One region of the Lederbergia sp. B243.17 genome, then DNA from elsewhere that is predicted to be linked to it. Evidence: riboswitches for the same ligand, from Rfam matches in the RefSeq annotation. Region 1 holds a riboswitch; the other holds the start of a gene.

The links. Region 1 has a riboswitch for S-adenosylmethionine ahead of AC0TWI_RS09965 (methionine ABC transporter ATP-binding protein). Riboswitches for the same ligand answer to the same signal wherever they lie in the genome.
Region 2: another riboswitch for S-adenosylmethionine. It lies ahead of AC0TWI_RS12935 (methionine ABC transporter ATP-binding protein); the one in region 1 lies ahead of AC0TWI_RS09965 (methionine ABC transporter ATP-binding protein).

What each region holds. Positions count from the first base shown of each region.
Region 1 is NZ_JBWBKF010000055.1:42,372-47,989, forward strand. It holds gene AC0TWI_RS09950 (glutathione ABC transporter substrate-binding protein) at 1-644, opposite strand, end outside; gene AC0TWI_RS09955 (asparaginase) at 664-1,656, opposite strand; gene AC0TWI_RS09960 (ROK family transcriptional regulator) at 1,672-2,829, opposite strand; SAM riboswitch class I at 3,258-3,362, shown strand; SAM riboswitch class I at 3,448-3,552, shown strand; gene AC0TWI_RS09965 (methionine ABC transporter ATP-binding protein) at 3,639-4,670, shown strand; gene AC0TWI_RS09970 (methionine ABC transporter permease) at 4,660-5,310, shown strand; gene AC0TWI_RS09975 (MetQ/NlpA family ABC transporter substrate-binding protein) at 5,331-5,618, shown strand, end outside.
Region 2 is NZ_JBWBKF010000071.1:38,211-43,828, forward strand. It holds gene gcvH (glycine cleavage system protein GcvH) at 66-449, shown strand; gene AC0TWI_RS12925 (toprim domain-containing protein) at 522-872, shown strand; gene AC0TWI_RS12930 (thioredoxin family protein) at 882-1,193, shown strand; SAM riboswitch class I at 1,299-1,404, shown strand; gene AC0TWI_RS12935 (methionine ABC transporter ATP-binding protein) at 1,482-2,510, shown strand; gene AC0TWI_RS12940 (methionine ABC transporter permease) at 2,503-3,171, shown strand; gene AC0TWI_RS12945 (MetQ/NlpA family ABC transporter substrate-binding protein) at 3,201-4,067, shown strand; gene AC0TWI_RS12950 (YuzK family famiily protein) at 4,204-4,350, shown strand; gene sufC (Fe-S cluster assembly ATPase SufC) at 4,523-5,308, shown strand; gene sufD (Fe-S cluster assembly protein SufD) at 5,326-5,618, shown strand, end outside.

The sequences.
Region 1 (5,618 bases):
TTCACAACTTCAAGCGTATCTCCCTGATTCCATTTGCTGTACTGGAATTGGCCTGTACCGACAGGGTTGCGAGCGATATCTTTGCTTTCATCAGCAATCGCTTTTGGGGAGATCATTGAAACCATGGCAAATTTGTTGATCATCGCGCTAAACGGCTGAGACAGTGTAAATTTCACTTCGTAGTCGCCGGTAATCTCCATTGAGTCAACGTACATGAAATTACGTTTTGCACGAAGGTTCTTTTCCTCATCCATAATGCGGTCGTAGTTCGCTTTTACCGCTTCGGCATTAAACGGCTCGCCGTCATGGAATTTTACGCCTTCTCTCAATTTGAACGTATAAGTGAGTGCATCCTCACTGACTTCGTAATCTGTGGCCAGCACCGGTACGATGTTCATGTCCTGGTCAAAACCGACAAGCCCTTCATACATTGCTCTTGCTCCGAAGATGGAAACGGTATCCCCTGCTTCATGCGGGTCGAGCGTAACAAAGTTCTGGTCAATGGCAATATTGATTTCATTCGATTTCTTGCTGGCGGTCTTGCCCCCGTTACTGTCGCTGCCGGCCTTTTCTCCGCCAGAAGAACAGGCCGAAATGATCAATGCCGCAATAATGATGAACATACTTAAAAATCTTTTCTTCATTTTCCTTCCTCCTTATGTGTTATAAAATGATTTTCGCTTCGCCGATGACCTTGCCGCCGTCATTGAATATGTCTTTTGAACGCAGATCCAGCAATCGGTCGATTGTCGCTTTGTTGCTGTAGCCAATCTTCTTAAGTATTTCTGCCACAAGCAGCGGCCAAAGGAGCTCTGTGCCGCTCAGCACTTTTAGTGCAATGCTGATCTTTTCCTTTCTTAGTGCCAGACAATACACCCCTTGCGCGCCTCCTTTGGCGACAATATTGCTGTCTTCCAATAGGGCGGTGCAGATAAAGCGGTGGGATGCGACGATTTCCGGATGGGCATTCATCACTTCGCCAATCTTCATAATTGCTGCCGCTGTTTCCGATTCATCGATCATCTCCGGTACCGCAAATTTCAAATAGGAAATCGCCATATTTCTTAGCGGAACCCCATATACCGGCGCGCCGCATCCATCCATCCCTTTTGCAATCTTATCGGGCGCTGTTTCCGAAAGGGCGGCGACGAGACGGAAGATTTCCTGCTGCAGCGGGTGCTCCGGCTTGTCATATGTATGGAGGTCATACCCTTTCTCTTTTGCATAGCCAAGGAAACCAAGATGCTTGCCCGCACAATTATGCATCAGCTTTCGTTTTGTCTTATGGGCGCAGACATATTCCAGCTTCGGTTCCTCATTAAGGGGCAGGCTTTCGCCGCAGACGAGCAGATCTTCTGCAAGTCCAAGCTTTCCGGCAAGGCTTTCGAGTGCGTCCTGATGATAGATTTCTCCTCGCTGGGATGCAGTAAAAAGTGCTGCTTCCTCGAGGGTCAGGTTGTATTTGTCTATGATATCCGTCGTAAAAACAGGAATCGCCTGAATTGGCTTCATGGCTGACCGGTAAAAAATATTCTGGTCAATATTCCCCTTGGAATAGATCACCTCCTTGTTCCCGTCCAGAACTGCAATAGCACCCTGATGGACGTTTTCCAGCGTACCGCCGCGGTATTCCTCCGCAATGATTGGATTGCTCATGATTATGCCTCCTTGCTAAAAATCAATTTCCTTGATGAACTTCCGGAGAACACTCATTGCTGCACCTTTTACGACACCCATTTCACTTTCTTCCGCTGTCCTGATTAGAAAGGTGTCGCTGACGGGTGTCCATAGCTTTTTGAGTGCATTTTCGAACACCCTTTCCCGGAACTCGGGGTATTTTTCAATCAGACTGCCTGTAAGAACGACAGTATCCGGGTTATACATGCAGACAACATTATTGATTGTGATCGTGGCGTATATGATCGCTTTGTCGATAATATTCACTGCCCATTTTTTGCCTTTCTCGTAACCCAAGATTATGTCTGCGACCGACTCGACCGCTTCCGTTTTCGACGCCTCATCTATCAGGAATTTTTCTGCGATGTATGTCTGCAGACAGCCGAAGTTGCCGCATGGGCAGTAGATTCCGTACGGATCAACAATGGTATGACCGACCTCTCCGGAAAAACCATCCCCTCCCCGGTAAATTTCCCCGTGGACGACAAGAGCCGAGCCGACCCCTGAGCCGAAAGTGATCATCACCATCGTCTCATCCTCGCTCCCCTTCATTTTGTTGTATTCAGCAAGAGCCTTCAGCTTTAATTCGTTGTCAACATAACATTTGAGACCAAGCTCTTCTGTGAGCATGTCACCGAGCGGCACCTTTTGCCAATTCAATTGGGCAGACAATTCGACAAAGCCCGTTTCGTTTAGTATCAAACCCGGCAAGCCCACACACACACCGGCAATTTGCTGTTCGCGAATTCCGGCTTCTCGCATCATTTCTTCCGTCTTTTCAGCGATAAAGCGAACTGTATCCGCAGGTCCTGTATTCTCGTATGTATAAATCCTTTTCATTACGCATTCCATCAACAGATTCATGAATCCGATTGAGATTTCATTTTCATCAATTTCTATTCCTGCGGAAATGACCGATCCCCCGTCAGGAATAAAGTACGTTGCTTTTCTTCCGACGGTGCTTTCATTGATGCTGACTTCCTTGATCAATCCTGATTCCAGCAGGGAAGAAACAATCCGGGATGCTGATGTCGGACTCATCGTCGTCCGTTTGGCAATTTCAGCCCTAGAAATTGGACCAGATTCCAAAATCAGTTCAAGCACGAGACTTTGGTTCTCTTTTTTAAGAAAATCCTGCGTTTTAATCTTCATTCTGCCACCCCCTTAGGGACCACTTATCCCACCATGTTATTAATTCCAGTACCTCCCGGCCATAAATTCAATTTTTTTATGTAATATTGCATTTTCAAACCACTATTGGCGTTATTTTCTCCAGTGGTGTTAATTGAAAGTATAAATTAAGGTAAAAATTTAGTCAATAATGTATTTTTAGAAATGTATGCGCTATTTCCGATAAAAACAGACGGAATTAATCCAATGATGGAAGAAAAGAGCCGGATCTTTTTCTTACTTATTAGGTTTGCGCTCCTTCCTAATTGCATGAGGTTCTCGCCCGGAGAAATACTTTACTTGCGGAGGAGAATTAAAAACTTTTAAAAATTGTTGTTGACTTTCTTGTTTTCAAGCTGTAAAGTGATATTCAAGTTCAAGTTGATTGTTTAGTTGAATAGTTGAGAATCTTCTTATCGTGAGAGGTTGAGGGACTGGCCCATTGACGCCTCGGCAACAGACTTGTTTCAAGTACTGTGCCAATTCCAGCAAGCGTACTGCTTGAGAGATGAGAAGAGGACTGAATGTTTAAATTCTGCCCTCTTCCCCATCCGGAAGAGGTTTTCTTTTTCTCAAAGACAAAAACAACTGAATAGCAATTTCTTATCCAGAGAGGTTGAGGGACTGGCCCTGTGACACCTCGGCAACAGGCTATTTTTTAGCACTGTGCCAATTCCAGCAAGCTTTAAGCTTGGGAGATAAGGAGAGTTTCCGGCAGCAGTGATTTGCCGGTTCGTCCTCTTCTTTTCCGAAGAGGGCTTTTTTTATGAAAATGCAAAGGAGACATGAATATGATTGAATTCCAGAATGTTCGGAAGGTATATGGGAGCGGCGAAAATGGAGTTGCCGCGTTGGATGGAGTGGATCTTAAAGTTAAAAAAGGAGAGATCTATGGGGTAATCGGCTTCAGTGGTGCGGGAAAAAGCTCACTCATCCGCTGTGTGAATCTGCTGGAGCGTCCGACATCAGGCAAAGTCATCGTCGACGGCCATGACTTGACCACTCTCCCGCCAAAAGAGATACGTGAAGTAAAGCGCGGGATTGGGATGGTGTTCCAGCACTTCAACCTTCTCAATTCAAAGACGGTGTTTGCCAACGTTGCCATGCCCCTTCTGCTCTCCAAAACACCAAAGGATGAAGTTCGCAGGCGTGTAGAAGAACTGCTTGATTTCGTGGGGCTCGGCGATAAAGCGAACAGCTATCCAGATCAGCTTTCCGGCGGACAGAAGCAGCGGATCGGAATCGCCCGGGCGCTCGCAACCCAGCCTTCCATCCTGCTTTGCGATGAAGCGACTTCGGCTCTCGACCCGCAAACGACGAGCCAGATTTTGCAGCTGCTAAAGAAAATCAACGAGGAGTATAACATCACCATCCTGCTCATCACCCATGAGATGGCTGTAATCCGTGAAATCTGTGACCGGGTCGCCGTCATGGAAGCAGGCAAAATCATAGAAGAAGGTTCAGTGTTTGATGTTTTCTCAGCACCAAAGACCGAAACTGCCAGGAATTTTGTTTCTACAGTTATGAACGATCAGCTTCCGGAGTCAATTAGGAAGATTGTCCAAAACAATGATGGGCTGAATAAGGTTTTCCGAATCAATTTTATCGGAGAGTCAGCTGGACAGCCGCTTCTATCCGAACTCGCCAAGAAATTCAATCTCGACATCAATGTTCTTTTCGGAAATATTACCGAGTTGCAAGGAATACCATTTGGCAATCTGATTGTCGAGTTCCAGGGTGAAGATAAGGAAATCCAGCGGGCCCTTTTGTATATCGCCCAAAAAGAAGTGAACATCAAGGAGGTAACCGCACATGCTAGTTAATTCGCAACAGATCATTGATGCCCTGATTGAGACCGTGCAGATGGTCGCATTCTCGCTCTTATTCTCGCTCATTCTCGGCCTCCCGCTCGGCGTTCTGCTCGTTGTGACGCGCAAAGGCCATCTGCTCGAGAACGTTCCGTTTTTCAACGTGCTGAATAGCATCATTAACGTGCTTCGGTCGATTCCGTTCATCATCTTGATGGTCGCCATCATCCCGATCACCCGCCTTCTCGTCGGGACATCCATCGGAACAGCCGCGGCAGTCGTTCCGCTCGTCTTTTATGCAGGTCCTTACATTGCAAGACTGATTGAAAACTCACTGCTTGAGGTCGACCCGGGCGTGATTGAAGCGGCAGAATCAATGGGCGCAACGCCTGCACAAATTATTTTCAAGTTTTTGATTCCCGAGGCACTCAGCTCTCTCGTTCTTGCATTTACTATCGCAACCATCGGACTTATCGGCGCTTCTGCAATGGCGGGCGCAATCGGCGGCGGCGGACTCGGAGATTTAGCCATCACTTACGGTTACCAGCGTTTTGATACGACCACCATGCTGATTACTGTCGGCATTCTCGTCATCATGGTCCAAGGTCTCCAATCATTCGGAAATATTTTATCGAAAAAAATCAGAAGAAGATAACTTCAGGAGGAACAAACACAATGAAAAAACTACTTTTAGCGATCAGCATCCTAACATTGGCACTATTCAGCGCAGCTTGCTCGAAATCGGCAGGCGGAGAAGAGAAGAATCAAAAGGTGAAACTCGGCGTCAGTGGAACTGACACAAGGGTGTGGGATTTCGTCAGCAAAAAAGCGGCAAAAGAAGGAATCGATGTGGAGATTATCACATTCTCCGACTATGTTCAGCCGAATATTGCCCTTTCAGAGGGAGAACTCGATGCAAACTCATTCCAGACTGTTTCCTATTTCGATTCTTTCATCAAAGAA
Region 2 (5,618 bases), on a different contig from region 1:
GTTCTCTTGATTTACCGACCTGCATTATGTACATTTAAATAGAAGAAAAGGATGGAGGGATATGGATGAGCACACCAAATGAATTGAAATACTCCGAAGAACATGAATGGGTAAAAGAAGAAGGGGACAAGGTCCGCATCGGCATCACACATTTTGCCCAAGCCGAGCTTGGCGACATCGTTTTTGTCGAGCTTCCTGAAGTGGGTGACACAGTGACAGCGGACGAGCCGTTCGGCAGCGTGGAATCCGTTAAAACAGTATCAGAGCTCTATGCTCCGATCAGCGGCAAAGTTGTCGAAGTGAATGAAGAACTGAGCGACAGCCCTGAATTCGTAAACGAATCACCATATGAAAAAGCGTGGATGATCGTCATCGAACCATCCGACCGCGGTGAATTTGAAAGTCTTATGACTGCAGAAGAATACAGCAATATGACAAACGAAGCCTAATACAGTATGCACCCGGACTGCCATCCAGGTGCATTGCTTTTCATATATGAACATTGCCATGGAGATGAAGGAATGGACATAGATCCGGAAAAGGTCATCATTGTAGAGGGTTTAAGCGACAAGAAAAAGATTCGGAAAATCATCAGTGAACCGGTTCAAATCATTTGCACGAACGGGACAATCAGCATGGCCCGGCTTGATGAACTGATTGATGAGATGGACGGAAAAGACATTTATATTCTTGTCGACGCCGATGCCTCCGGAGAGAGTTTGCGTAAGCAATTCCGACGCGAATTTCCGGAAGCAAGCCATATGTATATCGACAGGACCTTTAAAGAAGTAGCTGCCGCGCCATATCGCCATCTTGCTTCGGTGCTGATCAGCGCAGGCATTGATGTCCATGCTGAATTTTTGGAAGGATGAACTGCATCTATGGAAGAATGGACAAAAGAAGAAATCATAAGTTCAAGTGAAGGCGAGGAAACCGTCCTCGTCTATTTATACACCCCTCTATGCGGAACATGCCAGGTAGCCGGGAAAATGATAGAGGTTACTTCCTATCTGATTCCTGAGGCACGGTTTGGGAAGGCCGACTTAAACTATCTGCCTGAGATTGCGGAGCGTTTTCAGATAGAAAGTGTTCCTTGCCTCCTCATTTTTCAAAATGGCCAGTTGCAAGAAAAAATCTACGCGTTTCACTCGGTCCCTTACCTCCAGGAAAAAATCCGCAGCTATCTCGGCTAGAAGAAAAAGGGAAGGGTGGAATCTTTTTTTCTGACCGATCAAGTTGACGAATAAAAACCCCCATGCTAAAATCACATGTATAGCTAAAGTAATTTAATATTGTTACTCTTATCGAGAGAGGTGGAGGGATGTGCCCGATGATACCCGGCAACCGTCAATTTATTGAAATGGTGCCAATTCACACTGAGCAATTTGCTCGGAGAGATGAGAAAGGACTTACTACGAACCTACGCCTTTCTGCTCTTATGCTGGAAGGCTTTTTATTTTTTTGGGAAATTGGGTGAGCTTATGATTAGTATTAAAAATGCCAGTAAGCTTTTTACAACAAAAAGCGGCGAAATCCAAGCGGTTGACGAAGTCTCGCTCGATATTCAAAAAGGAGAGATTTTCGGGGTAATCGGATATTCTGGAGCCGGAAAAAGTACGCTCATCCGTATGCTGAACGGATTGGAGATTCCAACGTCCGGTTCCGTCTCTGTCGAAGGAATGGAAGTTTCGAAGATTAAGGGCGGCGAATTGCGGAAAGCGAGACAAAATATCGGGATGATATTCCAGCATTTTAATCTGCTTTGGTCGCGGACGGTAGGCGAGAATATCGCTTTTCCACTTGAAATCGCAGGGGTTCCTGCACAGGAGAGGAAGAAGCGGGTAAAGGAGTTAATCCGTCTCGTCGGATTGGATGGCCGGGAGGATGCGTACCCTCAGCAGTTGAGCGGCGGCCAGAAGCAGCGTGTCGGCATTGCCAGAGCGCTGGCCAATAATCCGAAGGTTCTCCTTTGTGATGAAGCGACATCAGCACTCGACCCGCAAACGACAGAGTCGATCCTCGACCTGCTTGTCAGCATCAATAAAGAATTTGGCCTGACAATCGTGCTGATCACGCATGAAATGCACGTCATCCGGAAGATCTGCCACCGGGTAGCGGTGATGGAGAGCGGCCGTGTCGTTGAAGTTGGAAATGTGCTCGATATTTTCAGGCAGCCGAAAGCCGACATCACAAAGAAGTTCGTCAAACAGGTATCGGGCCGAAACGAGTCGGATGAAGCTTCCGAAGCTCCTCTGGCAGGCAGCCCGGATGGGAAAACCATCAAGCTGACCTTTTTCGGAAAAGCTGCCGAGCAGCCGGTCATCACTGAATTGATCAGAGGGTTCGAGCTGACCGTCAGCATTCTGCAAGGAAATATATCCCAAACGCAGAATGGAGCATACGGTGTGCTGTATGTCCACATTGACGGGGATGAAGCTGAGCTTAACCGGGCGATGGAATTTTTGCACGTACAGGAAGTCGGCGTAGAGGCGGTGAGTGCAAATGTTTGAGACATTACTGCCTAATGTCGATTGGGCGAAAATGTGGATTGCTACAAAGCAGACGCTCTACATGACGGGAATGTCCGTAGTGGCAACATTTATCCTAGGCATTGCGCTTGGTCTGCTGCTCTTCCTTTCATCAAAGGGGAATATTTGGCAAAACGGATTTCTAAACACGGTCACGTCAGCAGTCGTCAACATATTCAGATCGATTCCTTTCATCATTTTGATTGTGCTGCTCATCCCGTTTACGAAATTCCTGCTCGGTACGATGAGGGGTGAAAATGCCGCTTTGGTGTCGCTAATCATCGGTGCTGCTCCTTTCTATGCAAGGATGGTGGAAATCGGGCTGCGCGAGATTGACAAGGGCGTGATTGAAGCGGCAAAAGCAATGGGTGCAAAAACAAGTACAATCATCTTTAAAGTATTGCTGCCAGAGTCAATGCCGGCGCTCATATCTGGGATTACAGTTACAGCGATCGCTCTTGTCGGTTATACGGCAATGGCTGGGGTAATCGGCGCAGGCGGTCTCGGGAACCTTGCCTATCTGGAAGGATTCCAGCGGACGAGACACGATGTCACGCTTGTGGCAACAATCATCGTACTGGTAATCGTGTTTATCATCCAATTCATTGGAGATTTCATTACAAAAAAACTAGATAAGCGCTGAACGCGCCTGTCGACGGAGGAGAAGAGAAAATGAAGAAGTGGCTACTGGGTCTGTTTGTCCTTGTTTTGGCTGCTGCACTCGCAGCATGCGGAACTGGCGGGGATAAGAATGAATCATCTGATGGAAATAGCGGAAGTGAATCTGCAGGGGAAAAGGAAAGCAGCAAGCTGATCGTCGGGGCTTCAAATGTGCCGCATGCCGAGATTCTTGAAAAGGCGAAACCGCTTTTGAAGGATAAAGGCATTGATTTGGAAGTTGAAGTGTTCCAGGACTATGTTTTGCCGAACGAAGCATTGGAATCGAAGGAAATTGACGCAAACTACTTTCAGCACATCCCGTATTTGAAGAGCCAAATGGCTGATCACGGTTATGATTTTGTGAATGCCGGGGGTATTCATATCGAGCCGATTGGTGTATACTCCAAAAAGTATAAATCACTTGATGAACTGCCTGACGGTGCGGAAATTATCATGAGCAGCTCTGTTGCAGACCATGGCCGCATGCTTTCCTTACTTGAAAAAGAAGGGCTGATCAAGCTGAAAGACGGCGTGGAAAAGACAGAAGCGCATATTGAAGACATCGAAGACAATCCGAAAAAACTGAAATTCTCTTATGAGTATGAAGCAGCATTGCTTCCGCAAATCTATAATAACGATGAAGGCGATGCAGTTTTGATCAACTCTAACTATGCTATTGATGCAAAGTTGAATCCTTTAAAAGATTCGATTGCTATTGAAGATAAAGATTCTCCATATGTTAACGTAATCGCAGTCCGCAAAGGCGATGAGAATGACGAGAGGATCAAAGCGCTTGTTGAAGTGCTTCATTCCAAAGAAATTCAAGATTTCATCCTTGAAGAGTGGGATGGTTCGGTTGTTCCGGTATCAGAAAAATAATGGTTTATCCGTTCTCGCAAAGGGTATGGCTACAATGTGCCAAAAAAATCAGGCTGAACTCAGTCTGAATAAATGAAGGGATTGGTTTTTTATTAATACGCTCGATCTGGAATACACCAACTGTATGGAAAAAGCGATGCACGGAGCCCACGGCGTGGGTTACGAAAGGTACAAACAGGAACATTTGGTGAGGATGAGAATCGAGAAAAGGCGAGAACAGGAATACGCCGATTCACAAAAAATGACGGCAAACCTATTACGGACAACACATACGAATATATAAGAAGAAACAAGAACAAGCGGAAAAACGGCGCGCCTAAACGGGCGGGCCGTTTTTCCGTCATCAATTCTCTCTGCTAGTTGATAATAATTTTAATATGAGATAAGATAAGTATTGAGAATAAATTGAGAATGAACTCAGCAAAATAAAACACTTTCTATATAACGGAGGTATGATCATGGCTTCAACTTTAACAATCAAAGATCTTCACGTGGAGATCGAAGGAAAAGAAATTCTTAAGGGTGTAAACCTTGAAATAAAAGGCGGAGAAATCCATGCAGTAATGGGACCAAACGGAACAGGGAAGTCCACATTGTCAGCTGCTATCATGGGTCATCCGAAATACGAAGTTACAAAAGGGACGATTACACTTGACGGTGAAGACGTGCTGGAAATGGAAGTTGACGAGCGCGCTCGTGCAGGCCTGTTCCTCGCCATGCAGTATCCAAGTGAGATCAGCGGTGTAACCAATGCCGATTTCCTCCGTTCTTCTATCAATGCCCGCAGAGAAGAGGGACAGGAAGTCTCATTGATGAAATTCATCCGTGAGATGGACAAGAAAATGGAGCTGCTCGAAATGGATCCGAACATGGCGCAGCGTTATTTGAATGAAGGCTTCTCGGGCGGTGAAAAGAAACGCAACGAAATCCTTCAGCTTATGATGCTTGAGCCGAAAATCGCTATCCTTGATGAAATCGACTCCGGCCTTGACATCGATGCATTGAAAGTCGTTTCCAAAGGGATCAATGAAATGCGCTCCCCAGATTTCGGCTGCATGATCATCACTCACTATCAGCGTCTTCTTAACTACATCACACCTGACTTCGTGCATGTCATGATGCAGGGCCGTGTAGTCAAATCCGGAGGTCCGGAACTGGCACAGCGCCTTGAAGCGGAAGGTTATGATTGGATCAAGGCAGAACTGGGCATCGAAGACGAAACTGTCGGCCAAGAAGCATAAGTGTTAGGAGGATCATGATGACAATCAAAACAAAAATGACAATAGATCAGGATTATATTCGCTCTTTTTCTACTGAAAAAGGCGAGCCGGCCTGGCTGACGGAGCTCCGCACGAATGCATTTGCGAAAGCGGAGGAACTCCCGCTTCCAAGACCGGACAAAACGAAGATTGCCAATTGGAATTTCACTGAATTCGCCAAGCATCATGCGGAGGGCCGCACCCTTTCTTCGCTTGAGGAACTGCCTGAAGCAGCAAAAGCGGCTGTCAATACTGAGGCGGGCAATGAGAATCTGTATATCCAGCATAACGG